One region of the Streptomyces sp. NPDC048825 genome, then DNA from elsewhere that is predicted to be linked to it. Evidence: riboswitches for the same ligand, from Rfam matches in the RefSeq annotation. Region 1 holds a riboswitch; the other holds the start of a gene.

Evidence for each region. Region 1 has a riboswitch for glycine ahead of gcvT (glycine cleavage system aminomethyltransferase GcvT). Riboswitches for the same ligand answer to the same signal wherever they lie in the genome.
Region 2: it holds a riboswitch for glycine, as region 1 does, so the genes downstream of both, gcvP (aminomethyl-transferring glycine dehydrogenase) here and gcvT (glycine cleavage system aminomethyltransferase GcvT) in region 1, are expected to answer to the same signal.

Annotation. Positions count from the first base shown of each region.
Region 1 covers NZ_JBICUR010000016.1:1,448-16,590, forward strand. Annotated here, with positions in the region: gene glyA (serine hydroxymethyltransferase) at 1-492, opposite strand, end outside; gene gcvH (glycine cleavage system protein GcvH) at 507-896, opposite strand; gene gcvT (glycine cleavage system aminomethyltransferase GcvT) at 1,036-2,169, opposite strand; glycine riboswitch at 2,324-2,438, opposite strand; gene ACGFNK_RS32535 (AAA family ATPase) at 2,637-3,332, shown strand; gene ACGFNK_RS32540 (enhanced serine sensitivity protein SseB) at 3,476-4,252, shown strand; gene ACGFNK_RS32545 (enhanced serine sensitivity protein SseB C-terminal domain-containing protein) at 4,439-5,227, shown strand; gene ACGFNK_RS32550 (ABC transporter permease) at 5,624-6,634, shown strand; gene ACGFNK_RS32555 (ABC transporter substrate-binding protein) at 6,696-8,480, shown strand; gene ACGFNK_RS32560 (ABC transporter permease) at 8,597-9,595, shown strand; gene ACGFNK_RS32565 (ABC transporter ATP-binding protein) at 9,592-10,689, shown strand; gene ACGFNK_RS32570 (ABC transporter ATP-binding protein) at 10,713-11,912, shown strand; gene ACGFNK_RS32575 (thioesterase family protein) at 12,045-12,893, shown strand; gene ACGFNK_RS32580 (TetR family transcriptional regulator) at 12,994-13,611, opposite strand; gene ACGFNK_RS32585 (hypothetical protein) at 13,677-13,910, shown strand; gene ACGFNK_RS32590 (DUF4190 domain-containing protein) at 13,942-14,220, shown strand; gene ACGFNK_RS32595 (cysteine desulfurase family protein) at 14,273-15,143, shown strand, end outside.
Region 2 covers NZ_JBICUR010000027.1:4,526-19,668, forward strand. Annotated here, with positions in the region: gene ACGFNK_RS41860 (small basic family protein) at 1-255, shown strand, start outside; gene ACGFNK_RS41865 (DUF881 domain-containing protein) at 261-1,172, shown strand; gene ACGFNK_RS41870 (FHA domain-containing protein) at 1,363-2,205, shown strand; gene ACGFNK_RS41875 (MerR family transcriptional regulator) at 2,245-2,973, shown strand; gene ACGFNK_RS41880 (bifunctional nuclease family protein) at 3,060-3,533, shown strand; gene ACGFNK_RS41885 (MerR family transcriptional regulator) at 3,779-4,456, shown strand; gene ACGFNK_RS41890 (DNA polymerase IV) at 4,569-5,930, shown strand; gene ACGFNK_RS41895 (PRC-barrel domain-containing protein) at 5,985-6,356, opposite strand; glycine riboswitch at 6,477-6,573, shown strand; gene gcvP (aminomethyl-transferring glycine dehydrogenase) at 6,756-9,641, shown strand; gene ACGFNK_RS41905 (DUF5999 family protein) at 9,754-9,960, opposite strand; gene ACGFNK_RS41910 (hypothetical protein) at 10,347-10,940, opposite strand; gene ACGFNK_RS41915 (glutamate--cysteine ligase) at 11,603-13,123, shown strand; partial or broken gene ACGFNK_RS41920 (hypothetical protein) at 13,167-13,416, opposite strand; gene ACGFNK_RS41925 (hypothetical protein) at 13,361-13,588, shown strand; gene ACGFNK_RS41930 (CPBP family intramembrane glutamic endopeptidase) at 13,787-14,587, shown strand; gene ACGFNK_RS41935 (PhzF family phenazine biosynthesis protein) at 14,643-15,143, opposite strand, start outside.

The DNA.
Region 1 (15,143 bases):
CTTGGCCAGCTTCTCGACCTCGGCCATGTCGACCTGGCCGGTCGCGTCGTCCACGTGGTAAGCGACGACGTTGTAGAGCTTGCCGGAGAAGTTGATCTTCATGCCGTGGGTCAGGTGCCCGCCGTGCGCGAGGTTCAGGCCCATGATCGTGTCGCCGGGCTTGAGCAGGGCGAACATCGCTGCGGCGTTGGCCTGGGCACCCGAGTGCGGCTGGACGTTGGCGTGCTCGGCGCCGAAGAGCTCCTTGATCCGCTCGATGGCGATCCGCTCGACGACGTCGACGTGCTCGCAGCCGCCGTAGTAGCGGCGGCCCGGGTAGCCCTCGGCGTACTTGTTGGTGAGGACCGAGCCCTGGGCCTCCATGACCGCGACCGGAGCGAAGTTCTCCGAGGCGATCATCTCCAGGGTGGACTGCTGACGGTTCAGCTCGGCGTCGACGGCGGCGGCGACGTCCGGGTCGAGTTCGTGCAGGGGCTGGTTCAGAAGCGACATCAGTCAGGAGTCCTTCAGGAGGCGGAGTCGGAGCCGGAGAATTCGGTGTACTCGGCGGCGGAGAGCAGGTCCTTCGGCTCCTCCGCGATCCGTACCTTGAACAGCCAACCGCCCTCGAAGGGCGCGGTGTTCACCAACGCCGGGTCGTCCACGACGTCCTGGTTGATCTCGGTGACCTCACCGGTGACCGGCGAGTACAGATCGCTGACCGACTTCGTCGACTCCAGCTCGCCGCAGGTCTCGCCCGCGGTCACCGTGTCGCCGACCTCGGGGAGCTGGACGTAGACGACGTCGCCGAGCGCGTTGGCCGCGAACTCGGTGATGCCGACCGTCGAGACGCCGTCCTCGGCGACCGACAGCCACTCGTGCTCCTTGCTGTAGCGCAGCTGCTGGGGGTTGCTCATGGCTTGAATTCTCCTGTACGCGGGGGACTGGTGATGAACGGGGTGTCATGCGTGACGAGACCGCGGATACCGGCGGCAGATACGAGACGGCACACGGGAACGTACGTCACGTCGGCGCGCTGCCGAACCGTCGGCGGGACTACTTCTGGCGCTTGTAGAACGGCAACGCCACGACCTCGTACGGCTCGTGGCTGCCCCGGATGTCCACGCCGACACCGGGTGTGCCGGGCGCGGAGTGGGCGGCGTCGACGTACGCCATCGCGATCGGCTTGCCGAGGGTCGGCGAGGGCGCGCCGGAGGTGACCTCGCCGATGACCTTGCCGTCGGTGACGACCGCGTACCCGGCGCGCGGGACTCGGCGGCCCTCGGCGATCAGTCCGACGAGGACGCGTGGCGGGTTCTCCTGAGCCCTGGAGGCGGCTTCGGTGAGCGCCTCGCGCCCCACGAAGTCGCCCTCCTTCTCGAACTTCACGACCCGCCCGAGCCCCGCGTCGAAGGGTGTGAGCGAGGTCGACAGTTCGTGCCCGTACAACGGCATGCCCGCCTCCAGACGCAGCGTGTCCCGGCAGGACAGGCCGCAGGGGACGAGGCCCACGGAGGAACCCGCCTCGGTCAGCGCCTGCCACAGCTTCTCCGCGTCGGCCGGGGCGACGAAGAGCTCGAAGCCGTCCTCGCCGGTGTAGCCGGTGCGCGCGATCAGGGCCGGGACGCCGGCGACCGTGCCGGGCAGGCCCGCGTAGTACTTCAGTCCGTCCAGGTCCGCTTCGGTGAGCGACTTCAGAATGCCGGGGGACTCGGGGCCCTGGACGGCGAGCAGCGCGTACGCGTCGCGGTCGTCGCGGACGTCGGCGTCAAAACCGGCGGCGCGCTCGGCCAGTGCGTCCAGGACGATCTGCGCATTACTCGCATTCGCGACGACCATGTAGTGAGAAGACCCGGCCTCCGTCTCTCCGAGCCGGTACACGATCAGGTCGTCGAGGATGCCGCCGTCCTCACGGCAGATCATGGTGTAGCGGGCGCGGCCGACCTTGACGCTCCCGAGGTTCCCGACCAGCGCGTAGTCGAGCAGCGCGGAGGCCTCCGGTCCGGTGACCGTGATCTCGCCCATGTGGGAGAGGTCGAAGAGACCCGCCTTCGTACGCACGGCGAGGTGCTCGTCGCGCTCGGAGCCGTACCGCAGGGGCATGTCCCAGCCGGCGAAGTCGGTCATCGTGGCGCCGAGCGAACGATGGAGTGCATCGAGTGCGGTACGGCGTGGAGTGGTGCTGCTCATCGGACAGGGCTCCCAAGGCATGACGGCGAGGTCGTTCCTCCCCATCTGTCATCGGAACCTGAGAGGTTCGCCGTGACCTGTACGGTCAATGGCTTGCACCGTGGGTGGAGCCGACCCCCTGGCTACCAGGGGACGGCCCGCTTTTCAGATGTGCCTCGCCCGCGCGGTAACGGGGCCTGAGAGATTCAAGGGAGGGACTTGCTCCTTCGGCGCCCGGACAGTCGTACACCTTCGTGTACACGTGCCCGGAACTCTCCCGCGCGGATTCAAGCGGCCTGTATGCAGTTGGCGCGCACATCATCGCACGCATCGGTGCGGCACGGCAGGGGGGACTTCCACAGGGGCTCAGAGGCGTTCACGTCATTCACAGAGATCTGTGACGGGCCTGTGGCATGGCAAGAACGAAAACGACAGGGTGCACGCATTACCTTCTCTTTACACTCGACGGGGATGGGTCTCCCGACCCCATGGGGAGGACGAACAGCGTGAACAGGACCACGGCGTACGCGACGGGTGCCGCCGTCGCACTGCCCAAGCAGCCCGCTGTCCCGGCTGTCCCGGCCAGGGAGGCGTGCGGCCGGCTCCCGGCGCCCGTCGTCCGTGATCTGCGGGAGCGTGCGGGACACAGTCCGCACGGCCTGCGCTTCGGCGCGGCCGATTTCGTCGTGGTCACGGGCCTGCCGGGCAGCGGCAAGTCGACCCTGATGCGCCGCGCCGTGACGGGCGTGCGCATCGACTCACAGGACACCCGCGACCGCTGGGACCACCGCCTGTCCCGGTTTCTGCCGTACGCGGTCTACCGCCCCCTCGTACGGGCCGCGCACTACGCGGGCCTGCGCCGCGCCCTGCGCTCCGGCGAGGGCGTCGTCGTGCACGACTGCGGCACCCAGGCCTGGGTGCGCAACTGGATCGCGCGCGAGGCCAGGCGCCGCGGCGGCACGCTGCATCTGCTGCTGCTCGACGTCCCGCCGGACACGGCCCTGGACGGCCAGCGCGAGCGCGGCCGCGGGGTCTCGCGGTACGCCTTCGCCCGGCACCGCGCCGCGGTCGCCCGGCTGCTGCGCTCCGTCGAGAAGGGTGACCTGCCGGAAGGCTGCGGTTCGGCCGTCCTCATCGACCGGTCCGCGGCGGACGTGCTGCGGCGGATCGACTTCGGCGACTGAGCGGGATCGGCTGCGGCGACTGAAACGGCTCACGCCAGCCGGGCGCTAGGGTTTTCAGTCGCAGCGGTCGCTGCCCCGGCGGTGGTATCCGGCCTATCCGGCACTGGTTCCGGCAGTGGTTTTCGAGCAGGTGGTAGAGGCAGATGGACTTCCCGGCACAGGCGCACCCCCATCCACACGTCGGCTGGCCCGGCAACGAGTTGGAGGAGGTGCTCGCCGCGTCCCTCGGCGCTCCGGCGGGGCCCTCGGCGGCTGCCCGGATCGTGGAGGTCCTCGGACGCAGCTTCCTCTGGGTGCCACTGCCGAACGGCGGCGGCCCGCACAGCGGCCCGCTGGACCTGCCCGCGATGGAGCTCGGCGGACAGGCGTACGTCCCGGTCTTCAGCTCGGCGCAGCAGTTCCGGCAGATCGCCGGCGACCACATGGCGTACACGATCGCGCCCGCCGTCGAGTTCGCGCGCGGACTGCCGCCGCACGTGGGCATCGCGGTGAACCCGGAGGGCACGGTAGGCATCCCGCTGCCCCCGCCCGCCGTCGCCGAGCTGTGCCGCTCCGGCCGCACCGAGCTGGACGGCCCCGCGAGCGGCGGCCGGGTCCGCCTGTTCGAGCCCGACTGGCAGCAGGACCCGGTGGACTTCCTGACGGCCGCCTCGACCGAGTTCGAAGCCACCGGCGCCGTACGAACCGCCCGCCGCTGCCTGGCAGCCATCGAAACGGCCGCCCCGGTCCTCTTCGTAGGCGTAGAACTGACTTCCTGGGACCCCGAAGCCCGAACCCGCCCCCTGGACGCCCTGGGCAGAGCCCTGACCCGAGCCCCAGCCCCCTGGCCAGTCAACCTGGTCTTCCTGGAAGCAGCCCATGACCCGGTGACGACCTGGCTACGAGAAAGGGTCCGCCCCTTCTACCAAGCTTCGCTGTAGCGCGCCCCGAAGGGGGCGCTCTGCAAGGGGCGCGGGGCTGTGACATATGCGGCTCCGCCGCGGGGCGCGACCGGCTCCGACGCACCCGCCAAAAACGACATCGAGCCCCGAGCTCCAATCGGTTCCGCCAGCGCAGCGCATAAGCTGGTTTCATATCCGAGTCAACTTCTCGAAGGGGCGGTACAGGTGAGCGCCAGCGGCATCGCGGCCGGGCAGGTCGAGCACATGCTGCGCCAGGTCACGCCCGGGCGTTACGACGCCTACGAGGCGCTCCTGCGGGCGCTCGCGGCCCCCTCGGCGGGCCAGATCTGGATGCTGCTCTGGCACGGCCAGGCCGGCTCACCGGACGCCCAGTACGGGAACATGGAGGTGGAGGGCTTCAGCTACGCGCCCTGCGTCACCTCCGCCCAGGAACTCTCGGCCAGCGGCTGGAACCGTTCGTACGAAGTCGTCGACGGCCTCGACGTGGCCCGCACCCTCTACCCCGACCACTACGGCCTGTGGCTGAACCCGCACGCGCCCGGCGGCGGCGTCGGCGTCCCCTGGCTCGACCTGCGCCGCATCGCCACCGGCCTGGAGCGGCAGCCTGCCGGCCCGCTCCGGATGGCCGAGCCGAGCATCGAACTCCCGCAGTTCTACGCCCTCCTGGCGCAGAACGCGCATCGCACCGCCGCCGTGCGCTCGCTGCGCCGCGCCTGGGTGCAGCCCGCGCTGGGCGCTCCGTATCTGGCCATCGGGCTCGATGTGTACGACACGAGTCCGCCCGCCGTGGACTCGGTACGGGCGATGATGCAGCAGTCGATCGGTGTCGTGCCGGAGGGGCTGCCGGTGTCGACCGTCGCGATGTCCGACGAGTACGACCCGGTGGCCATGTGGATGCGGGCCATGACGCGCCCGTTCTACGACCGCGAGGCCCACGCGGCCCCCGCGCAGGCTCCGGTGGCGGGCGGATACGGCTACCCGGACTCGTACTGACACGCTCGTACTGACGCTCCGTCGGACTCCGCCCGGCCCGGCTGACCCGGGCTCACCTCGCCGGATCCCTTCCGTTCGCCTTTCGTTCGACCTCGATTCGACTTCGGATCTGGTTCGGGTTTATTGTCCCGATCTACGCGAGTAAATGTGGCGTGTGACTCTTGGGTATCAACTGTCCCGCGTCCGCACCTCGTTACGTACCGTTCGGATAACGGAACGTCCCAGACAGCATCACGTTTAGGCATCCATTCACCGCCAGGTCTGGCAACAGATCGCTGAACCGTTGAAGACTCCGGCTTCGGGGGTGTTCGCCCCTGTGTACGACGGACTGATCACGCCGCTTACAAGCGGCATGTGGGGGCCGGCTACAGCCGGTTGAGAGGGGTCGCTGCCACGATGACGGCACCATTGCACGAGCCGACCGCGGAAGCGGCCCCGAGTGCTGCCGAGGAGGCGGTGCTCGCCGGCTCCGCCGAGGGCAAGGCGGTACAGGGGCGTTCCCTCGGCCGGATCGCCTGGGAGCGCCTCAAGCGCGACAAGCTGGCCCTCACGGGCGGCGTCATCGTGCTCGCACTGATCGCGATCGCACTGCTCGCACCGGTGATCACCAACCTGGTCGGGCAGGACCCGGAGACGCACCACGAGGACCTGATCGACCCTCTCTTCTCAACCCCCAAGGGCTCCTGGGGCGGCATCAGCGCGGACCACCCCTTCGGCGTCGAACCGGTCAACGGGCGTGACGTGTTCGCCCGCATCGTCTACGGCGCCCGTATCTCGCTCCTGGTCGGCTTCCTGTCCGCCCTCGTCGCGGTCGTGCTCGGCACGGTTCTGGGAGTTCTCGCCGGTTACTTCGGCGGCTGGCTGGACGCGGTCATCAGCCGTGTGATGGACGGTCTGCTGGCCTTCCCGCAGCTGCTCTTCATCATCGCGCTGGTCTCGGTCATGCCGAACCAGATGCTGGGCCTCACCGGCACGGGCGTGCGCATGTTCGTGATGATCCTGGTGATCGGCTTCTTCGGCTGGCCCTATGTCGGACGTGTGGTGCGCGGCCAGACGCTCTCGCTGCGGGAGCGCGAGTACGTCGAGGCCGCCCGCAGCCTCGGGGCCGGGCGGCTGTACATCCTGTTCAAGGAGCTGCTGCCCAACCTCGTCGCGCCCATCATCGTGTACACGACGATGATGATCCCGACCAACATCCTCACCGAAGCGGCACTCAGCTTCCTGGGCGTGGGCGTCAAGCCGCCCACAGCCTCCTGGGGGCAGATGCTCTCGAGCGCGATCGACTACTACGACTCGGACCCCATGTACATGGTGATCCCGGGTGTAGCGATCTTCATCACCGTGCTTGCCTTCAATCTCTTCGGCGACGGCGTGCGCGATGCGCTGGATCCGAAGGGTTCCCGCTGAACTGCCGTACCCCCAGGGCCCGTCATCTGTCGGCGGGCCGCTACACACACGGAGGATCCGAGTGACTACCCAACGCACCACAGGGCGGCGTAAGCAGGCCGTGGCCGCCGCCGGCGTGGTCGCCGCGCTGCTTGCCACGGCGGCGTGCGGCGGCGGCGGCACCGACGAAGGCGGGGAAGGCGGCGCGGCCGGCTTCAATGCCGCCAACAACAAGGTCGCCCAGGCCTCCGAGGTCAAGAAGGGCGGCGAGCTGAAGTTCGCCGGCGTCCAGGACGCCGACTCGTGGGACACCACGCGTGGCTACTACGGCTTCGCCTGGAACTTCATGCGGTACTACAGCCGCACGCTGGTGACCGGCAAGACGGAGCCCGGAGCGAAGGGCGCCGAGGTCACCCCGGACCTCGCCACCAGCACGGCGAAGATCACCGACGACGGCAAGACGTACACGTACACGCTGCGTGACGGGGTGACCTGGGAGGACGGCAAGCCGATCACCTCCAAGGACGTCAAGTACGGCATCGAGCGCCAGTGGGCGCAGGACGTGCTGTCCGGCGGTCCCGTCTACCTGAAGGACGTCCTCGACCCCAAGGGCGAGTACCCGGGCCCCTACAAGGACACGTCCGCGGACAAGCTGGGTCTGAAGGCGATCGAGACCCCGGACGACAAGACCATCGTCTTCAAGCTGCCCGCGGCCAACTCGGACTTCGAGGACATGCTCGCCATGGCCTTCGCCTCGCCGGTCCGTCAGGACAAGGACACCAAGTCCAAGTACGGCCTGAAGCCGTTCTCGTCCGGCCCGTACAAGTTCCAGTCGTACACGCCGAACAAGAAGCTGGTCCTGGTCCGCAACGAGAACTGGAAGCAGGCCTCGGACCCGATCCGCAAGGCGTACCCGGACAAGATCTCGCTGACGCTGTTCACCAACGCCAATGACATGGACCAGCGCCTGATCAACGGTGACTACGATCTGGACATCAACCAGACCGGCATGTCCCCGCAGGGCCGCACCACTGCCCTGAAGGAGCACAAGGGCAACCTGGACAACCCGGTCTCCGGCTACGTCCGCTACGCGGTCTTCCCGCAGAGCGTGAAGCCGTTCGACAACGTGGACTGCCGCAAGGCCGTGCTCTACGGCGCCGACCACGAGTCGCTGCAGACCGCGCGGGGCGGCCCGGTGGCCGGCGGTGACATCGGCACCAACATGCTGCCGCCGTCCGTCCCGGGTGCCGAGGGTCAGAAGTACGACCCGTACGACATGGCGGGCGCGGACAAGAAGGGCAACGTCGCCAAGGCCAAGGAGGCGCTGAAGGCCTGCGGCCAGCCGAACGGCTTCAAGACCACCATCGCGGTCCGCAACAACAAGCCGGTCGAGGTGGCCACCGCCGAGTCCCTGCAGGCGTCGCTGAAGAAGGTTGGCATCGACGCCGAGATCGACCAGTACGACGGTGCGCAGACCAGCGGCATCATCGGCAGCCCCTCGAACGTGGTGAAGAAGGGCTACGGCATCATCATCATGGGCTGGGGCCCGGACTTCCCGACTGTCCAGGGCTTCGGGCTGCCCCTGTGGAACAGCAAGTACATCCTTGAGAGCGGCAACAACAACTACGCCCTGATCAAGGACAAGACGATCGACGGTCTCTTCGCCGACTACGTCACGGAGTTGGACGACGCGAAGAAGGAGCAGCTCTCCACGGAGATCAACCACAAGGTCATGGAGGGCGGCTACTACCTGCCCTTCGTCTTCGAGAAGTTCATCAACTGGCGCGGCAACAACCTGGCGAACGTCTACACGACCGACAACTACAGCGGTCAGTACGACTTCGTGAACCTGGGTCTGAAGAAGTAAATCCGACCGGCGCACCCGCCATACGGCACGAAAGGCAGGTGAAGGCCGGCGCGGCGTGATCCGTGGGCCACCGGAAGACCTCCGGTGGCCCACGGTCCGCCGCCGGGCCGAGAGCAGTGCTCGCTTACCTCACCAGGCGGCTCTTCGCCGCCGCAGTGATGCTGGTGGTCATCATCCTGGTGGTCTTCTGCATCTTCTTCCTCGTCCCCCGCTGGGCGGGCGTGGACCCGGCCACGATGTTCGTGGGCAAGCAGGCCGACCCACAGGCCATCGAGGACGTGCGCCAGAAGCTCGGCCTCGGCGAGCCGATCCTCGTCCAGGTCTGGGAGTTCTTCAAAGGCCTCTTCATGGGTCGCACGTACGCGGCGGGCGGCGACGTCACGGAGTGCGCGGCCCCCTGCTTCGGCTACTCCTTCCGCAACGAGCAGGCCATCTGGCCGGTGCTCACCGACCGCTTCCCGGTGACCCTGGCCCTCGCGCTCGGTGCCGCCGTGCTGTGGCTGCTGTTCGGTGTCGCGGCGGGCGTGCTCTCCGCGCTCAAGCGCGGCTCCCTGTGGGACCGCGGCGCGATGGTCGTCGCTCTCGCCGGTGTCTCGCTGCCCATCTACTTCACCGGCCTGCTGTCGCTGGCGATCTTCAGCTATGGACTCGGCTGGCTCGACGCCCAGTACGTCCCCATCGAGGAAAGCTTCACCGGCTGGCTCGGCGGCATGATCCTGCCCTGGATCACGCTCGCCTTCCTCTACGCGGCGATGTACGCCCGGATCACCAGAGCCACGATGCTGGAGGTCATGGGCGAGGACTACATCCGCACCGCCCGCGCCAAGGGCCTGCGCGAGCCTGTCGTCATAGGCAAGCACGCCATGCGTTCCACCATGACGCCGATCCTCACCATGCTCGGCATGGACCTCGGCGCCCTGATCGGCGGCGCGATCCTCACCGAGACCACCTTCAGTCTTCCCGGCCTCGGACAGGCGGTCCTCAAGGCGATCAGCGACAAGGACCTCCCGGTGATCCTGGGCGTCACGCTGATCACCTCGCTCGCGGTGATCGTCGCCAACCTCGTCGTGGACATTCTGTACGCCGTGATCGACCCCCGAGTGAGGCTCGCATGACCGAACTCAGCAAGAGCGGGGCGGCGCTGGGCGAGCCCGTGAAGGACTCGCCCGCCCCGACCGCCTTCCTCGAAGTCCGCGACCTGAAGGTGCACTTCCCGACCGACGACGGACTGGTCAAGTCCGTCGACGGGCTCAGCTTCACGCTGGAGAAGGGCAAGACCCTCGGCATCGTGGGCGAGTCCGGCTCGGGCAAGTCGGTGACCTCGCTCGGCATCATGGGCCTGCACACCACCGGCCAGTACGGCAAGCGCAAGGCGCAGATCTCCGGCGAGATCTGGCTGGACGGCACGGAACTGCTCACCGCCGACCCCGACCACGTACGCAAACTGCGTGGCCGCGAGATGGCGATGATCTTCCAGGACCCGCTGTCGGCGCTGCACCCGTACTACACGATCGGCCACCAGATCGTGGAGGCGTACCGCATACACCACGACGTCGACAAGAAGACCGCGCGGCGGCGCGCGATCGAGATGCTCGACCGCGTGGGCATCCCGCAGCCGGACAAGCGCGTCGACGGCTACCCGCACGAGTTCTCCGGCGGTATGCGCCAGCGCGCAATGATCGCGATGTCGCTGGTCAACAACCCCGAACTGCTCATCGCGGACGAGCCGACGACCGCCCTGGACGTGACCGTCCAGGCGCAGATCCTCGACCTGATCCGGGATCTGCAGAAGGAGTTCGGCTCCGCGGTCATCGTCATCACCCACGACCTGGGCGTCGTCGCCGAGCTCTCCGACGACATCCTGGTGATGTACGGCGGCCGCTGCGTCGAGCGCGGCCCGGCCGAGAAGGTCTTCTACGAGCCCCGGCACCCCTACACCTGGGGCCTGTTGGGCTCGATGCCGCGCCTGGACCGCGACCAGCAGGAGCGGCTCATCCCGGTCAAGGGCTCCCCGCCCTCGCTGATCAACATCCCGTCGGGCTGCGCCTTCAACCCGCGCTGCCCGTACGCGGACGTCCCCAAGGACAACGTCACCCGCACGGTCCGCCCCGAGCTGGCCGAGGTCGGCAGCCACCACTGGGCCGCCTGCCATATGACGCAGGAGCAGCGGGAGCGTATCTGGACCGAAGAGATTGCGCCCAAGCTGTGAGTGAGAAACCCGAGGACGCGGCAGTGACCAAACCCGCAGAGAGCGACGGCGCGGGCCCGAAGACGGCCCCGGGCGCGACCCTCACCAAGGACGCCGCCCCCGGCGAGACCCTGCTGAAGGTGACCGGGCTCCAGAAGCACTTCCCGATCCGCAAGGGCCTGCTCCAGCGGCAGGTCGGCGCGGTGCGGGCGGTCGACGGCATCGACTTCGAGGTCAAGTCCGGCGAGACGCTCGGCGTCGTCGGCGAATCGGGCTGCGGCAAGTCGACGATGGGCCGGCTGATCACCAGGCTGCTCGAACCGACCGCCGGCACCGTGGAGTTCGAGGGCAGGGACATCACGCACCTCGGGGTCGGCGGTATGCGCCCGATGCGCCGTGACGTCCAGATGATCTTCCAGGACCCGTACTCGTCGCTGAACCCGCGCCACACGATCGGCACCATCGTCGGGGCCCCCTTCAAGCTCCAGGGCGTCACGCCCGAGGGCGGCATCAAGAAGGAGGTCCAGCGGCTGCTGTCGGTGGTCGGCCTCAACCCCGAGCACTACAACCGCTATCCGCACGAGTTCTCCGGCGGCCAGCGCCAGCGCATCGGCATCGCCCGCGCGCTCGCGCTCAACCCGAAGCTGGTCGTGGCGGACGAGCCGGTCTCCGCGCTGGACGTGTCCATCCAGGCGCAGGTCGTGAACCTGCTGGACGACCTCCAGCAGGAGCTGGGCCTGACGTACGTGATCATCGCGCACGACCTGTCCGTCGTACGCCATGTCTCGGACCGTATCGCGGTGATGTACCTCGGCAAGATCGTCGAGCTCGCGGACCGCGACTCGCTCTACAAGGCGCCGATGCACCCGTACACCAAGGCGCTGATGTCGGCCGTGCCCATCCCGGACCCCCGGCGCCGGGCCGCCAAGAGCGAGCGCATCCTGCTCAAGGGCGATGTGCCCTCGCCGATCTCCCCGCCGAGCGGCTGCCGCTTCCACACCCGGTGCTGGAAGGCCACGGAGATCTGCACCACCAAGGAGCCGCCGCTCCTTGAGCTGAAGCCCGGTCAGCAGGTCGCCTGCCACCACCCGGAGAACGCGGAGGACCAGGCGCCGCAGGACACGGTGCTGCTGTCGGCGGCGAAGGAGGCGGTGGAGCTGGTGCCGGACGCGGTGGTGGCTGCGGACGCGGCTCAGAAGGCTCGGGTGGAGGAATCGGGCGAGGCGTCCAAGGACGCCAAGTAGTAGCCCACGCACACGGAAACGGGAGAGCGCACACGCGCTCTCCCGTTTCCGTTTCCGTGTCAGCGGGGAGATGTCACGTGGCCGAAACCTCAAAAGCTACTGCTTAGTAATTTCTTGTTGTACCGTTCAGGCATGTCAGAAGCAGCTCTCGTACAGGCAACGATCGGCGACAGCGAGTTCGACCGCGACACCGCGGTCACGCGCCGCGCACCCGGCGTCTACGACATCGACCTGTCCGCCGGATGGACGATCATCAACGCCGTCAACGGCGGTTATCTGCTGGCCGTTCTGGGCCGCGCACTCGCGGACACCCTTCCGCACGGCGACCCGTTCACCATCTCCGCGCACTACCTGACCGCATCCGAGCCGGGTCCGGCGGTCGTCCGCACGGACCTCGTACGCACCGGCCGCACTCTGTCGACGGGACAGGCGTCCCTCTTCCAGTACGACGACCAAGGCCGGGAGGTCGAGCGCATCCGCGTTCTCGCCTCCTACGGCGACTTGGACGAACTCCCCGACGACGTACGGACGTCGGCGAAGCCGCCGGCGATTCCGCCGCTGGACCAGTGCTTCGGCCCCGCCGATGCGCCCGCTCCCGTCCCCGGCAGCTCCGCCATCACCGACCGGCTGATGCTCAAGCTCGACCCCTCCACCCTGGGCTGGGCCCTCGGCTCGCCGTCCGGCAAGGGGGAGATGCGGGCCTGGTTCGGGCTCGCCGACGGCCGGGACGCCGACCCCTTCTCGCTGCTCCTCGCGGTCGACGCGCTGCCGCCGACCGCCTTCGAACTGGGCCTGTCCGGCTGGGTCCCGACCGTCGAGCTGACCGTGCACATACGCTGCCGTCCGGCGCCGGGTCCGCTACGGATCTCGATCACCACGCGCAACCTCGCCGGCGGTTTCCTGGAAGAGGACGCCGAGGTCTGGGACAGCGCGGACAGGCTGGTGGCGCAGTCGCGACAGCTCGCGCGGGTCAGGCTCTGACCCTGTTCAGTGCAGGGCGATCAGGCGACTGAAGGGCGCGTACGACGGCTTCGTACGCGCCCTTCGTATGCATTCTTCGTGAGCGTCCCTGCACGGGAGTTCACCCCAGCCAGTGACGGCGGCCGACGGCGATCAGGCGCATACGGCGGGTCGCCACCCGGATGACCTGACCCTGCTCCTCGGGGGACGCGTCCAGGAGGTTGGAGGCGGTCATCAGCATCTGGTCGACGTACAGACCCGCGAGCATCAAGAGGTCGTCGTCGTTCCAGCCGGCCGACTCCGGGTGCTCGGCCAGTGCGGTCCTCACCTCGTCGGTGAACCGGGCGAGTTGCTCCGCTATCGCGGCCCGGACCTTCTGGACTCCGCCATTCCGTTCACGGGCGATAAAGCGGATGTGTGCCGGGTACTCGCGTACGTGACGGGCGATCAGCTCGACGGCGCGCTCGATACGTTCGTCGCCGTCGCCGGCTGCGGACACCGTGCCGGCGATCACGGCGTGCAGGCTGCCCAGCGCCTCCTCGACCAGGGCCACACCGAGATCCGCCGTCGAGGGGAAGTGCCGGTAGAAGGCGGTCGGGGCGACGCCCACGGCCCTGGTGACCTCGCGCAGGCCCAGACTGCTGAGGCTCTGCTCCTCCAGCAGACCCAGCGCGGCGTCCAGGAACGCCTGCCTCGTCTTCTGTTTCCGGGCCTGCCGGACGCCGAGGGTGTGACTCATGCCATGCAGTTAACAACTGTTCTCTGTGATTTGAAAAGTCATGAACGCGCTAGACTGGGAAGTCAGTGAACAACTGTAGCTACAAGCGTTCACTGATCAACGATTACGACCCACGACACCACGAGAGGCATCTCATGCTGTTCCTCGTCGCGGCACTCCTGCTGCTGGGCGTCGTCCTGGGCACCGTGGCCCACGCGCCGCTCTCCTTCACCCTCGTCGCCGCCGCGGTCATCGGCGTCTGGCTGGCCGTGTTCGCGGCCCGCGAGCGTCACTCACGCCGCCACGAGAACACCAACTGACCACGTCCCTACGCCTGTTGGGAGCAGACTCATGCAGCTGACCACCGCCGCGCCCCAGCGCCGTAACGCCGTCCGTCGTGACGCCGACGGCATGGCCGTGGCGTCCTTCATCCTCGGCCTTGTGGGCCTCCTGGTCTTCAACATCTTCCTGGGCCCCATTGCCATAGCCCTGGCCTCGGTGGCTCTTTACCGCAACACCACCCGCCCCGGCCGCGCCTATCTGGGCCTGGGCCTCGGCGTCGCCGACCTCCTGGTCCTGGCGGCCTTCATGTCGGCGGACAACACGTTGTCGTGGAGCCTCGGCAGCTGACGGACCGGCCCAACGGAGCCACACCACAGCGGGCTCTAGAATTGGGCCCACCATGGCATACCTCGACCACGCCGCGACCACCCCCATGCTCCCGGAGGCGGTCGAGGCAATGACCGCCCAGCTGAGCGCAACCGGCAACGCCTCCTCCCTGCACGCAGCCGGCCGCCGCGCGCGGCGAACCGTCGAGGAAGCCCGCGAAACCCTGGCGGCAGCCCTCGGCGCACGCCCCAGCGAGGTGGTCTTCACCTCCGGCGGCACCGAGGCCGACAACCTCGCCGTGAAGGGCCTGTACTGGTCCCGCCGCGACGTCGACCCGTCCCGCACCCGGGTCCTCGCCAGCCCTGTGGAGCACCACGCCGTCCTCGACGCCGTGCACTGGCTCGGCGAACACGAGGGCGCCACGGTCGAGTACCTCCCGGTCGACCCGTACGGCCGCGTCCACCCCGAAGCCCTGCGCGAGGCCATCGCCCGCAACCCCGACGATGTGGCCCTCGCCACGATCATGTGGGCGAACAACGAGATCGGCACGGTGCTGCCGGTCCGCGAACTGGCCGATGTCGCCGCCGAGTTCGACATCCCCCTGCACGCCGACGCCGTCCAGGCCTTCGGCCAGCTCCCCGTCGACTTCGGCGCCTCCGGGCTCGCCGCGATGTCCGTCTCCGGCCACAAGATCGGCGGCCCGTACGGCATCGGGGCTCTGCTCCTCGGCCGCGAGTACAGCCCCGTACCCGTCCTGCACGGCGGCGGCCAGGAGCGCCACGTCCGCTCCGGGACCCTGGACGTGCCCGCCGTCGCCGCGTTCGCCGTCGCCGGCCGGACCGCCGCAGAGCAGCGCGAGTGGTTCGCCCGCGAGATCGGCGCCCTGCGGGACGACCTGATCGACGCCGTACGCAAGGCCGTCCCCGAGGCCATCCTCGGCGGCG
Region 2 (15,143 bases), on a different contig from region 1:
CCATACCTCCCGATCGCCGTGGTCGCGGCGCTCGACGCCGTGTTCGGCGGGCTGCGCGCGATGCTGGACGGCATCTTCGACGACAAGGTCTTCGTGGTGTCCTTCCTCTCCAATGTCGTGGTGGCCGCGTTGATCGTCTTCCTGGGCGACAAGCTCGGCGTCGGCGCTCAGCTGTCCACGGGCGTCGTCGTCGTCCTCGGCATCCGCATCTTCTCCAATGCCGCGGCGATCCGCCGGCACGTGTTCCGGGCGTGAGGCCGATGAGCAACCAGGAAGAGACCCCTGAGCAGGCCCCCAAGGCCGCCCCTGAGAACCGGCTGAGCAAGAAGCTGCCCGAAGAGGTGCAGGCTGAGGGGCCGAAGACGCCGAAAACCGAGGCTTCTCAGACGCCGAAAACCGAAGCATCGGAGCCACCGGAGACCGATCCGGAGCAGGCCGAGCCGACCCTGTCCGGTCGTCAGCGGCTGGTGAACGGTCTGTGGCCGCCACGCCTGTCGCGTGCGCAGTTCATCGTCGCCCTTCTGCTGTTCGGTCTCGGCTTCGGCCTGGCCGTTCAGGTGGCGTCCAACAGCGACGGCGACGGCGCGCTGCGTGGAGCGCGTCAGGAAGATCTCGTACGCATCCTCGATGAACTGGATGACCGTACTCAGCGTCTGGAAGAAGAGAAACAAGGTCTCGAAGATCAGCGCACCGAGCTGGAGAACAGCTCGGACCAGGCCGAGGAGGCCCGCAAGCAGACGGTCGAGAAGGAGAAGCAGCTCGGGATACTTGCGGGCACGGTGGCGGCGCAGGGGCCCGGCATCACGCTGACCATCGGCGACACGAAGGGGGCGGTCGAGGCCGACATGCTGCTCGACGCGATCCAGGAGCTGCGCGCAGCCGGATCGGAGGCGATCCAGGTCAATGGCGTACGGGTGGTCGCCAGCACGTACCTGACGGACCCGAGCGGGGGTGGAGTGAGTGTCGACGGGAACAAGATCAGCGCGCCTTATCGTTTCAAGGTCATCGGCAAGCCGCAGGACCTCGAACCGGCGCTCAACATCCCCGGTGGAGTGGTGCAGACTCTGGAGAAGGAGCAGGCCACTGTCACGGTGGAGCGCTCCGACAAGATCATCGTTGATGCCTTGCGACCAGCGAAGCAGCCTGACTACGCTCGGTCGTCCTCCCAGTGAGGCGGGGGCGCATGCGTGCCGCTCGTCGCGGGCATGACGTTGCGGGGGGTCGACGCACCGAATGGGTGGTGCGTGGTGGAAACTGTTCGGTGGATGCCGACGTTGTGAGGATGTCCGGCTCGACCGGTGTGTGTAATCAGGGTTCGTCCTGCCCCACGGGCGGGTCTGTTTCGGTCAAGGGGAATCGCCCGTGAAGTTGTTTGCGAAGTGGTTTGGCAAGAGCGCGAAAGAGGGCAGCGACAGTGCCACTGCCCGCCATCGCGCGTCGCGCCATGAAGATGCCGAAGGGCAGGGGGAGCGCCCGCTGTTCCGAGATCAACTCGGTGGCCCGGGTGGTGACATTTCCGGTGGTCAGGGCGCGTCGTCTGTTGACCCTGCCCAGTCAGGGCGCATAGGTTTCGGGGATCCGTCAACCTCAAGTGCGGGTGGAGGGTTCTCCCCCGATCCGTACGCGTCCAATGCCCAGGCAGGACAGCCGCGGCAGGAGGATCCGTCCATGTCGGCCCTGGTGTGCACGAGGTGCGGGAATCGCAACGCGCAGAACAGCCGCTTCTGCTCCAACTGCGGCGCGCCGCTGCGCGCCGGAGCGGCTGCCGAGCGTCCGTCGGAGACCACCTCGACGATCTCCATCTCGGGCCTCGAGGCTTATGACGCCGAAGCCACCGGCCAGACACAGATGCCGATGCTGTCGCCCGAGGCGCAGGCGGCTGTGGACGCGCTGCCGCTCGGCTCAGCGCTCCTGGTGGTGCGCCGCGGCCCCAACTCGGGCAGCCGCTTCCTGCTGGACAGCGACCTGACCACGGCGGGCCGTCATCCGCAGAGCGACATCTTCCTGGACGACGTGACGGTGTCGCGTCGCCATGTGGAATTCCGTCGGCAGCCGGACGGCACGTTCACCGTGGCGGACGTCGGCAGCCTGAACGGCACGTACGTCAACCGGGAGCGGATCGACTCCGTCCCGCTGTCGAACGGCGACGAGGTGCAGATCGGCAAGTACCGGCTGGTCTTCTACGCGAGCCAGCGGGGAATCTGACCCTCCCCAGAATCCGTCAGGGGACCCCAGGGAAGGGCCATGCTTCGAACACCGAGCGGCGGTGCCGGGAACGGCGCCGCCGCCCGTGGGCTGATGAGTATCGGCACGGTGCTGAACGTGCTGCGCGAGGAGTTCCCCGAAGTCACCATTTCCAAGATCCGCTTCCTGGAGTCGGAAGGGCTCATCGAGCCGCAGCGGACCCCGTCGGGGTACCGGAAGTTCAGCCCGGAAGACGTCGAGCGCCTGGGCCACGTACTGAGGATGCAGCGGGACCACTATCTGCCCCTGAAGGTGATCCGCGAACACCTGGACGCCATGGAGCGCGGTGAGGCGGTGCAGCTGCCGTCGCTGGGACGGCAGCGTGACGGCGAGGCCACCGACGAGCCGGAGGGACCCACCGCGGCGCGAATCGGGCGGGCCGAGCTGTTGGCCACCGCCGAGATCGGTGAGCAGGAGCTCGACGAGTGGGAGTCGTACGGCCTCATCACGCCGCTGCCGGACGGGGGTTACGACGCCGAGGCGGTGACCGTGGCCGGCCTTGTCGTGGAACTCGGGCGCTTCGGGATCGAGCCGCGGCATCTGCGCGCCGTGAAGGCCGCCGCCGACCGTGACGCCGGACTCGTCGACCAGGTCGTCGCCCCGCTCCGTCTGCACCGCAATCCGCAGACCAGGGCACACGCAGAGGCGCGGACCAGGGAGCTGGCGGGACTCGCGGTGAAGCTGCATGCCGCGCTGGTGCAGTCCGCGCTCGGAGTACGGCTGCATTGAACCCGAGGCATGTGACCGAGCCCGGATCCGCCGCCCGTTCCGTGCTCGACTACCCAAAGATGCCGAGCACGGCCTAGGGTTGCTGTGTGAACGAGCTCGACGTCGTAGGTGTCCGGGTCGAAATGCCCTCCAACCAACCGATCGTGCTCCTGCGTGAAGTGGGAGGCGACCGTTACCTCCCCATCTGGATCGGGCCGGGGGAGGCGACGGCGATCGCCTTCGCACAGCAGGGCATGGCTCCCGCGCGACCGCTGACGCACGACCTGTTCAAGGACGTGTTGGAGGCCGTCGGCCAGGAACTCACAGAGGTGCGCATCACGGACCTGCGGGACGGTGTGTTCTACGCGGAGCTCGTGTTCGCCAGCGGGGTCGAGGTCAGCGCCCGGCCGTCCGACGCCATAGCGCTGGCGCTGCGCACCGGGACGCCGATCTACGGCAGCGACGGGGTGCTGGACGACGCGGGGATCGCGATTCCGGACGAGCAGGAGGACGAGGTGGAGAAGTTCCGCGAGTTCCTCGACCAGATCTCGCCCGAGGACTTCGGCACCAACAGCCAGTGACCCGGCCTGACGCCCACAACCGAGCTGGGGCTGCGGGACGAATATCCAGTGACCCTCCGGGACCACCGGACGACAGGGCGTGCGAGGGTCGGGCGGGGAGCATTCGGCTAGCCTTTCCCCGCGGTGGGGCACGGGAAACCACTCTTAGGGTGATTATCACTCGGCGTGCCGAGTGCGGTGGTCGTTGACGCACCCCCCGTGACTGCCTACCGTCGAGAAGGCAGGTCAAGGGGACGGAGGTCGGCGTGAGAAACAGCGGCGACGGTACGGCTGGGGGCGCCCCCGGACGCAGTCCGGTGGAGAGCGGCCCGTACCCTCCCCCAAGCTCTCGGCTCCGCTCGGGCATGGGGTATCCCCAGCATGGCGGCGCGGCCGACCACGCTCCACAGCAGCGGCCGACGCCGGCGCCGGACGGTGGCGGGGTGGCGTCCGAGGAGATCGGCTATCGCGGTCCCACGGCCTGCGCTGCCGCGGGCATCACCTACCGGCAACTGGACTACTGGGCCCGCACAGGCCTCGTCGAGCCGAGTGTGCGACCTGCCTACGGGTCGGGGACACAGCGGCTGTACAGCTTCCGGGACGTTGTCGTCCTGAAGATCGTCAAGCGGTTTCTCGACACGGGTGTGTCGTTGCAGAACATCCGTACCGCGGTCCAGCACCTGCGGGAGCGCGGATTCCGTGACCTCGAGCGCATGACGCTGATGAGCGACGGGGCGACGGTCTACGAGTGCTCCTCGCCCGACGAGGTCCACGCGCTGCTCCAGGGTGGGCAGGGCATCTTCGGGATCGCCGTGGGGGTGGTCTGGCGGGACGTGGAGAGCGCGCTCTCGCAATTGCACGGGGAGCGCGTCGACACGGGCGAGACGCTCGTCGGGCACCATCCCGCGGACGAGCTGGCGCGGCGTCGCAACCGCGCGGTCTGAGCGAGCGGTTACCGGAGGGCCCCGCACATCGAGGGGGCAGGGCTTGCGCACCGAGGGGCGAAGGCTGCTGCGTACGGGCGCATTGTCAGTGGCGTAGGGCAGCATCGGAGATGTGAGAACCGCGCCCACGATCCTGCATCTCGACATGGATGCCTTCTTCGCTTCGGCGGAGCAGGCGGCCAAGCCGAGCCTGCGCGGGAAAGCGGTCATCGTGGGTGGGCTCGGGCCACGGGGTGTGGTCGCGACGTGCTCGTACGAGGCCCGGGTCTTCGGAGTCCATTCCGCGATGCCCATGGCGCAGGCGAGACGGCTGGCGCCGAACGCCGCGTATCTGGTGCCCCGGTTCGGGTTCTACCGGGAGATCAGTGAGCAGGTGATGGGGCTGCTGCGCGAGCTGTCGCCGCTGGTGGAGCCGCTGAGCCTGGACGAGGCTTTTGTCGATCTGGAGGCCGGGGAAGCGGCCTGGGACGAGGCTTCGGCCCGGCTGGCGGGGGCGAAGCTGCGCGCGGACATCCGGGCCGTCACCGGGCTGACCGGGTCGGTGGGGCTGGCGGCCTCCAAGATGCTCGCGAAGATCGCCTCAGAGCAGGCCAAGCCCGACGGGCTGGTGGTGATAGATCCGGGGACGGAGCGCGAACTGCTCGCTCCCATGTCGGTGCGCACATTGCCCGGGGTGGGGCCGGCCACCGGGGACCATCTGCGGCGGGCCGGGATCACGACGGTCGGGGAGATCGCCGAGGCGGGTGAGGACGAGGTCGTACGGCTCCTCGGAAAGGCCCACGGAATCGCGCTGTACGCCATGGCGCTCGCGCACGACGAGCGGCCCGTGGTGGCCGAGCGGGACACAAAGTCGGTGTCCGTCGAGGACACGTACGACGTGGACATCCATGACCGGGTGCGGGTGCGGATGGAGGTGCAGCGGCTCGCCGACCGGTGTGTGCGGCGGCTGCGCGGCGCGCATCTGTCGGGGCGGACCATCGTCCTCAAGGTGCGGCGGTACGACTTCTCGACGCTGACCCGTTCCGAGACTCTGCGGGGTCCCACGGACGACGCCGCGGTGGTGCGGGAGGCGGCCGCACGGCTGCTGGAGTCCGTGGACACCACCGGAGGCGTACGGCTGCTGGGAGTCGGGGTCTCTGGGCTCGCCGACTACACACAGGAGGATCTCTTCGCGCAGGTTCGGGCGCAGGCCGAGGCACGGGCTCACGCGGGTGAGCCGGAGCTTTCGGCGCAGGACAAGGCGCAGGAGCCGGCCGATGAGCAGGAGGCGCCTGCCGTGCGGCGGTGGGCCGCGGGGCATGACGTACGGCATGCCGAGTTCGGGCACGGGTGGGTGCAGGGCAGTGGCATCGGGCGGGTCACGGTGCGGTTCGAGACGCCCGACTCCGAACCCGGGCGCGTACGCACCTTTCGGATCGACGATCCGGAGCTGGAGCCGGCGGACCCGCTGCCGCTGGTGTCGCGAAGACCGTAGGCCTCGGCGACAGCGCTCCGCTGGGAATACCGCACCGGACTTCGGCAAGCCCGCCTAGGGCTCGTCCGAGCCTGCGAGGTGGCCGAAGTCGCGGTCCGGGGGCGGAGGCGGGGGTGTTACGTCGAGGCCGTAGTGGTGGTAGAGCTGGAGTTCTTGTTCCGGGGAGAGGTGCCGGCCGACGCCGAAGTCGGGGGCGTCCTTGATGAGGGCGCGGTCGAAGGGGATCCGCAAGGTGCCCTCGACGAGTTCGCTGGGCTCCAGGGGCACGAAGGCGTCTCTGCCGAACAGGCCGGTGCGTATGGCCGCCCACTCCGGAGTACCGGTCGCGTCGTCGAGATATACCTCGTCGACAGTGCCGATCTTGTGGCCGTCGCGGTCGAACGCCTTGCGGCCGATCAGGTTGCGCGGATCGATGTCGGTCTGCACGGGCCCTCCATCTGGTCACAACTCATCCGTCAGCACTACGCATCCATAAGCACTACGAAAGGGCACTTTGCGGTGGGCGGCCACTCGGGGGATGCCCGCTGGTACGCTGTCAACGGCCGCTGATCCCGTGCGGGAGAGTCCTCCAAGGCTTCATCGGAGGCGCCGAAGGAGCAAATCCTCCCCGGAATCTCTCAGGCCCACGTACCGCGCGGACGAGGCCACTCTGGAAAGCAGAGCGGGTGTTTGACGGCTTCCGCTCTCACCGACGGTGAAAGCCGGGACGCCGTACAGTCGGCGGACCGGTGAAGCTCTCAGGTTGAGATGACAGAGGGGGAGGCCGTCCGGGCACCCGCGCCGTGGTGCCCTCGAAGGTCGTGTCAGACCAGGAGGCCTCCGCAAATGACCGCCCATCGCATTCCGCTCTCCGAGCTCGAACGGGGAATCCCCTTCGAGCAGCGCCACATCGGACCCGACACCGAGGCCCGGGCCAAGATGCTCGCGCAGGTGGGGTACGGCTCGCTCGAGGAGCTGACGTCCGCCGCGGTGCCGGATGTGATCAAGGACGCCGAGGCGCTCGCGCTGCCGGCCGCGCGTTCCGAGGCCGAGGTCCTCGCCGAGCTGCGCTCCCTCGCGGACCGTAACGAGGTCCTCGACTCGATGATCGGGCTCGGCTACTACGGCACGTTCACGCCGCCGGTGATCCTGCGCAACGTCATGGAGAACCCGGCCTGGTACACCGCGTACACCCCGTATCAGCCGGAGATCTCGCAGGGCCGCCTCGAGGCGCTGCTGAACTTCCAGACCATGGTCGCCGACCTCACGGGCCTGCCGACGTCGGGAGCCTCGCTGCTCGACGAGGGCACCGCCGCGGCCGAGGCCATGGCGCTGTCGCGACGCGTGGGCAAGGTCAAGAACGGCGTCTTCCTCGTCGACGCCGACGCGCTGCCGCAGACCATCGCCGTCATCGAGACGCGCGCCGAGCCGATCGGCGTCGAGGTGGTCGTCGCGGATCTCAGCGAGGGCATTCCGGCCGATGTCGCCGAGCGCGGCGTGACCGGCGTGCTCATCCAGTACCCGGGCGCCTCCGGTGCCGTACGGGACATCAAGCCCGTCATCGAGCAGGCGCATGAGCTGGGCGCGATCGTCACCGTCGCCGCCGATCTGCTGGCGCTGACGCTGCTTGCCTCGCCGGGCGAGCTCGGCGCCGACATCGCGGTCGGCACGACGCAGCGCTTCGGGGTCCCGATGGGCTTCGGCGGGCCGCACGCCGGGTACATGGCGGTGCACGAGAAGTTCGCCCGCAACCTGCCGGGCCGTCTCGTCGGTGTCTCGCTGGACGCGGACGGCGACCAGGCGTACCGGCTCGCCCTTCAGACGCGGGAGCAGCACATCCGCCGGCAGAAGGCGACCAGCAACATCTGTACGGCTCAGGTGCTGCTCGCCGTGATGGCCGGTATGTACGCCGTCTATCACGGTCCGGAGGGCCTCAGGTCGATCGCGCAGCGCACCCACCGGTACGCCACGATCCTCGCCGCGGGGCTGAAGGCGGGCGGAGTCGAGGTCGTCCACGCGGCGTACTTCGACACGCTCACCGTTCGGGTGCCGGGCAGGGCCGCCGAGATCGTCGCGGCCGCCCGTGAGGGTGGGGTCAACCTGCGTCTCGTCGACGCCGACCAGCTGTCCATCGCCTGCGACGAGACCACCACGCGGACCCAACTGGGCGCCGTGTGGACCGCGTTCGGCGTCGAGGGTGAGATCGAGGCGCTGGACGCCTCCGCCGAGGACACGCTGCCCACCGCGCTGCTGCGCGCCGACGAGTACCTCACGCACCCGGTGTTCCACCAGCACCGCTCCGAGACCGCGATGCTGCGTTATCTGCGCCGCCTCGCCGACCGTGACTACGCGCTCGACCGCGGCATGATCCCGCTCGGCTCCTGCACCATGAAGCTCAACGGCACCACCGAGATGGAGCCGGTCACCTGGCCGGAGTTCGGGCAGCTGCACCCCTTCGCGCCCGCCGAGCAGGCGCAGGGCTACCTCACGCTCATCCGTGAGCTGGAGGAGCAGCTTGCCGAGGTCACGGGCTACGACAAGGTGTCACTCCAGCCCAACGCCGGTTCGCAGGGAGAGCTGGCCGGCCTGCTCGCCGTACGCGGATATCACCGCGCGAACGGCGACAAGCAGCGCACCGTCTGCCTCATCCCGTCCTCCGCGCACGGCACGAACGCGGCGAGCGCCGTCATGGCCGGCATGAAGGTCGTCGTCGTGAACACCGCCGAGGACGGCGAGATCGACGTCGAGGACCTGCGCGCCAAGATCGAGCAACACCGTGACGAGCTGGCGGTGCTGATGATCACGTACCCCTCGACGCACGGCGTCTTCGAGGAGCACGTCGCCGACATCTGCGCGCAGGTGCACGACGCGGGCGGTCAGGTGTATGTGGACGGCGCCAACCTGAACGCGCTGGTGGGCCTCGCCAAGCCGGGCCGCTTCGGCGGTGACGTCTCGCACCTCAACCTGCACAAGACGTTCTGCATCCCGCACGGCGGTGGCGGTCCGGGCGTCGGCCCGGTCGGTGTACGCGCGCATCTTGCGCCGTACCTGCCGAACCACCCCCTGCAGCCCGCCGCGGGCCCGGAGACGGGCGTCGGTCCGATCTCTGCCGCTCCCTGGGGTTCGGCCGGGATCCTGCCGATCTCCTGGGCGTACGTACGCCTCATGGGCGGCGAGGGGCTCAAGCGGGCCACGCAGGTCGCCGTGCTGAGCGCGAACTACGTGGCCAAGCGGCTGGAACCGCACTATCCCGTGCTGTACACCGGTCCCGGCGGGCTTGTGGCACACGAGTGCATCATCGATCTGCGGCCGCTGAACAAGGCGACCGGCGTGAGCGTCGACGACATCGCCAAGCGACTGATCGACTATGGGTTCCACGCGCCGACGATGTCCTTCCCGGTGGCCGGGACGCTGATGATCGAGCCGACCGAGAGCGAGGATCTGGCCGAACTCGACCGGTTCTGCGAGGCGATGATCGCCATTCGTACGGAGATCGAGCGGGTCGGCTCCGGGGAGTGGCCGGCGGACGACAACCCGCTGCGGAACGCTCCGCACACGGCGGCCGTGCTCGGCGGCGCATGGGAGCACGCGTACAGCCGTGAGGAGGCCGTCTTCCCGGCAGGGGTGTCGGCCGCGGACAAGTACTGGCCGCCGGTGCGGCGGATCGACCAGGCGTACGGCGACCGGAACCTGGTCTGCTCCTGCCCGCCGCTGGACGCTTACGACGAGTAGCCGCGTAATCGCATCCGGGCATACGTCGGGGCCGGTTCCGGGATGTCCCGGGGCCGGCCCCTCATATGTCTGAGCAACGTGCCTGGCGTCGCCTGTGGTGCGCCCGTGCGGCTCAGGCGGCGGTCATCACCTGCGCGCCGGCCGGCGGTCGGTGCGGGGCGATGATCCGGCCGTCCGGCAGGAGCTCACCGGTGTCCTCGAAGAGCAGGACGCCGTTGCACAGCAGGCTCCATCCCTGCTCCGGGTGGTGCGCCACGAGGTGCGCTGCTTCCCGGTCGGCGGAGTCGGCTGTCGGACACGGTGGCTGGTGCTGGCACATTGGCGGGATCTTTCCCTGTGTAGTGAGGTCGGTGATCGTCTTGTGGTCTGTGCTGCGGCTCGATGAGGTGTTCATGGCCGCCCCCCGTTTGTCAGTCGGTACGGAACCCAGTGTTGCCCTATAAACGTCAATCCGCAGGGATTTCACAGTGGCGCTTCTCACAGGTTGATGACGCACCACTCGTGCGGATGGTTCATTCCAACTGGGCCGCCTGTTCGGGTGGTTCGGAATGGTCGGATACGTCTAGTCAGAATGGGCCGGGCGTGCGCTGCGTCCCCTCTGCCACTCTCGGCTTCGCTCGAGCGGGGGGACCCCCATCGTCACTGCGCGCAGCAGCGTGCCCCGCGACCGGAGTGGGGCCGCGGGGCACGGAAGCCGAGGTGTGCTCAGGCCGGTGAGCCGAGCAGCGGGGGAGTGGAGGCGGGGGTGAGCCGGTTGGTCAGGACGGGCAGCAGTTCGGCCACGCGGTGCGGGCGGTGCGCGGCGATGCCGGGCGGCGCGGGAGCGAGGGGCACCAGGAGGTCGGTGGCGGCGGGGTGGCCTTCGGCGCCGTCGGCGGTGCAGTCGCCGTGCAGCCAGAGCGTGAGCATGTAGAGCTCGGGTACGGAGAGCAGGCGGGCCTGGTAGGACTGCGTCATGGTCTCCGCCTGGCGCAGCGCGTGCTCCGTGGCGGCGACGTACGGCCCCTCGAAGAAGTGGGAGAAAGCCCATCCGTCGGGGGTCAGCCTGGTCTCGGCAGCCGCCACGGCAGACCCACCGCAGCGGATGAGGAAGCGCCACCCTGCGAGACGGGTGGCCGAGGCGCCGGCCGGGGTGATCCGGTCGAGCACGTGGACGGGCAGTGGGAGGTCGGGGGTCGCGGGGCCCTGGGCGTTGCGCAGGGACGGGGTGGGTGCCTCGCGGACGGCGGTGGGAGAACCGAGGGCCGTGAGGACGGTACGTACAGCGGGCGCGGGAGCCGGAGGGACATGCAGCGGCATGGTGAGTCGCCTCTCTTCGACAGGCACAGGTGGCGCGAGGGCGGTGGCGGACGACGCTGTCAGCACTTTGGGGCAGAGGGGCGGGGGTTCCCGGCCTGTGGGGCCACCGTGCTGCCTGTCGCGCGGCGTCTGGCGCGTACGCTCGCATCAAATGTTCTTCTGTCGCTTTGCGATCGCACGCATCAGACGCTGCGCGGCTCACCTCTCGGTGAATGACGTCACTGTGACGACAGGTCCGGCGACCACGAGCGCCGACTCTCTGCCTCGTTCGAGAAGTTTATACGACCCGTGTTCAGGCGGTGTTTCGTCTAGCCGTTGCGCAGATTAAGGGCTAGGCACAATTCGGTCGTCGATAAGTGCCTTTGATCCCGATTCTCGATGAGCGTCCCGCGATGACCTCGGGATACCTCACCGAAACGGTCGGCCAAATGTCGTCGGCGTTTTTCACGAGACCGCAACTCGTCGGAGAAGAGGTCATCGCCCGGCCGAAAACCGCGCCCTGCCTCATGCCGCGTGAATGTGCCTGGAGATCCTGCGTCCAGAGTAGCGGCCGACAGGACTGTCCAGGACGTTATTGATCGCATTGCCTGGGCATCATCCCCCGTGACCCGGGACGTCAGCGGCCGGTTTGTCGGGCTGCCCAGTCGAGGAGGGACGCTTCGATGGGGGAGAAGGTCGAGGCAGCGTCGTTCGGCCTGTCCGATCGGCAGCGCTACCGAGGCAAGCTCCGGCAGTGCCTGGCGGGGCTTGAGCGGCTGTTGGCGGAGGAGCGGTTCGACCGCCCGAAGAACCTCATGGGCCTGGAGATCGAGCTCAATCTCGCGGGGTCGGACGGTATGCCGCGCATGATGAACGCTCAAGTACTTGAACGTATCGCCAGCCGTGATTTCCAAACAGAACTCGCCATGTTCAATCTGGAAGTCAACATTGCCCCACATCGACTGGGCGGCCGGGTATTCGACCGCCTCGCCGAGGAGTTGCGCACCTCGCTCGCATATGCCGATCGCAAAGCGAACGAGGTCGACGCGGGCGTCGTGATGGTCGGCATTCTGCCCACGCTCGCACGCGACGACCTGGTCTCCGCGAACCTCTCCGACGTGGACCGCTACACCCTGCTCAACGACCAGATCGTGGCGGCCCGCGGCGAGGACTTCACACTCGACATCGACGGCGTCGAGCGGCTCAGCTGCACATCCGCTTCCATAGCGCCCGAAGCCGCCTGCACCTCCGTGCAGCTGCACCTTCAGGTCACGCCGGGCCGCTTCGCCGACGTGTGGAACGCGGCGCAGGCGATCGCCGCCGTGCAGGTCGCGGTCGGCGCCAACTCCCCGTTCCTGTTCGGCCGTGAGCTGTGGCGCGAGTCCAGGCCGCCGCTGTTCCTGCAGTCCACCGACACGCGTCCGCCCGAGTTGCAGGCCCAGGGGGTGCGTCCGCGCACCTGGTTCGGAGAGCGGTGGATCTCGTCGGCGTACGACCTCTTCGAGGAGAATCTGCGCTACTTCCCGGCCCTGCTGCCGATCTGCGACGACGAGGATCCACAGCGCGTCCTGGACGGCGGCGGCATCCCCCGGCTCGGCGAACTCGTGCTGCACAATGGCACCATCTACCGCTGGAACCGCCCGGTGTACGGCATCGACGACGGCGTTCCGCATCTGCGCGTCGAGAACCGCGTACTGCCCGCCGGTCCGACCGTCACCGACGTCATCGCCAACACGGCCTTCTACTACGGGCTCATACGCGCCCTCGCCGAGGACGCCCGGCCCGTGTGGACGCGGCTGCCCTTCGAGGCCGCCGCCGCCAACTTCGACCACGCGTGCCGGTATGGCATCGAGGCACACCTACAGTGGCCGCGGCGCGGCCGGTACGGCGGGACGACGCGGGTGCCCGCGGTGCAGCTGGTGCTGGACGAGCTGCTGCCGCTCGCGGAGGCGGGTCTGGACGCGTGGGGTGTCGAGCCGGCCGATCGGGAGCTCTACCTCGGGGTGATCGAGGAGCGGTGCAGAAGCCGGGTGAACGGGGCGTCCTGGCAAGCCAGTACATTCCACCGGGCGCTGGACACCGGCATGGACCGGGGGGCGGCGCTGGCCGCCATGACGAAACGTTATTGCGAGCTGATGCACCTCGGTGAGCCGGTACACACCTGGCCGGTGGGGCTGCCGGAGCCGGCGATCCCGCTGGCGTGACCCCGCGATCCGGCTCGGCGAGCCCGGGATCCCGCTGCGGCGATCAACTCCGGCTGCCCGCCCGCACGATGGTTTTGAGGATCACCGAGTGGATCTCGGACGGGTCGGTGACCAGATGGCCCGAGCCGCCCGTCGTCTTCGCGATCTGGTCGACCTCGTCCTGGTCGGCGTCCGGGCCCCGCGATCGCGATCAGTGGCACCGGGCGCTCCGGATCGGTGAGCCTCTGGAGCTCGGCGATGAGCTCGGAGCGCGAGATGCTGCCCGGGTCCTCGTCGACCCAGTCGGTCAGGCGTACGGCGCTGTCCTGGCAGGTCGGCCGGAGGGGCAGCAGCCCGCCCTCGATTGCCGCCACGCTGCCCCCGGCGACGGAGAGAACGAGCGCGGTCGCGATCGCCACCCTGCGGCGTCGCGCGCGTGGACGGGGGTCGGCTGTGCTCCTCCCGCCCCGGTCAGGCAAGCTGTGACGTCCCATGCGGTGGTGCCCCTCCCCTGCTTGAGCCGTGAGCCGTACGGCGGCCGCATGACGAGGCGTGAAAGGGAGGTACGCCCCGTACGGCGTCCGTCCCCCGATGGCCTGTCGCGCACGATCTTCGTAGCTCCTTTCGACACCTTGGCGGGGGCCAGGATGGGGATGAGACGGGATTACACAATTGGAGGCACGTGTGCAGGCGGAGGCGGGGTCGGTGGCCGATGCTTTTCCAGCGGAGCAGCCGGCGCGACGAATTTTTCGCGATGAGTTGCTGCTCGTGCTGGGGGTGTCGCTCGGTGCGAGCGGGGTTTCCGCGCTGATCAGTTTTGTCGGGTCGGTGACGAAGCCGGGCGGCCTGAAGGATCAGGCGGCCAATCTGAACGCCTCGGCGGCACCGGGGCGTCCATGGCTTGATCTGGCCTGGCAGTTGTTCGGGATCACGTCGGCGTTGGTCCCGGTTTTGCTCGTCGCGCACCTGCTGCTCCGCGAGGGGGCGGGGTTGCGCACCATCGGCTTCGACCGCACTCGTCCGTGGCCGGATCTGGGCCGGGGTGCGGCGATCGCAGCGGTGATCGGCAGTACGGGGATCGCCTTCTATCTGGCGTCCCGTGGCCTCGGGTTCAACCTCACGGTGGTTCCGGAATCGCTGCCCGACGTGTGGTGGAAGTACCCGGTGCTGATCCTCTCCGCGGTGCAGAACGCTGTCCTGGAGGAGGTGATCGTCGTCGGGTATCTGCTGCGCCGGCTCGGGCAGTTGGGGTGGACGCCGGGTACCGCGCTGATGGCCAGCTCCGTGCTGCGCGGCTCGTATCACCTGTATCAGGGCATCGGTGGGTTCATCGGGAACATGGTCATGGGCGTCGTCTTCGTCTACCTGTACCGCCGCTGGGGCCGCGTCGGACCGTTGGTGGTCGCCCACTCACTGCTCGACATCGGGGCGTTCGTGGGGTACGCGCTGCTGGCGGGCAAGGTGGGGTGGCTGCCCACTGCGTGAACGTTACGGATCTGGAAGGGGCGTACGAGCACGTCGTACGCCCCTTCTGTGCTGTTCAGGTGTGGAGTTCGCCCTCGATGACGGTGACCGCGCGGCCCGTGAGCAGGGTGCGGTCGCCGTGGAGGCGGGTGTGGACCAGGCCTGAGCGGGGGGATGCCTGGAGGCCGGTGAGGTCGGGGCGGCCGAGGCGCTCGGACCAGTAGGGGGCGAGCGCCGTGTGGGCGCTGCCGGTGACCGGGTCCTCGTCGATGCCCATCCTCGGGAAGAAGCAGCGCGAGACGAAGTCATGGCCCTGTGAAGGGTCTTCGGCGACGGCGGTGGCGATGATGCCGCGCTCGGAGTGCCGGACGAGGGCCCTGTGGTCGGGGGTGAGGCCCAGAACGGTCTTCTCGTCGGCCAGTTCGACCAGGAGGTCGCCGACGTTCGGGCCCGTGTCGTGCGCGGTGAGCGGCTCGGCGCCCAGGGCCTCGGCCAGGCCCGCCGGGACTTCGACCTGAGTGAGTGGTGCGGTCGGGAAGTCCAGCGTGATGGACCCGTCGTCGTTCGTGGTGGCGAT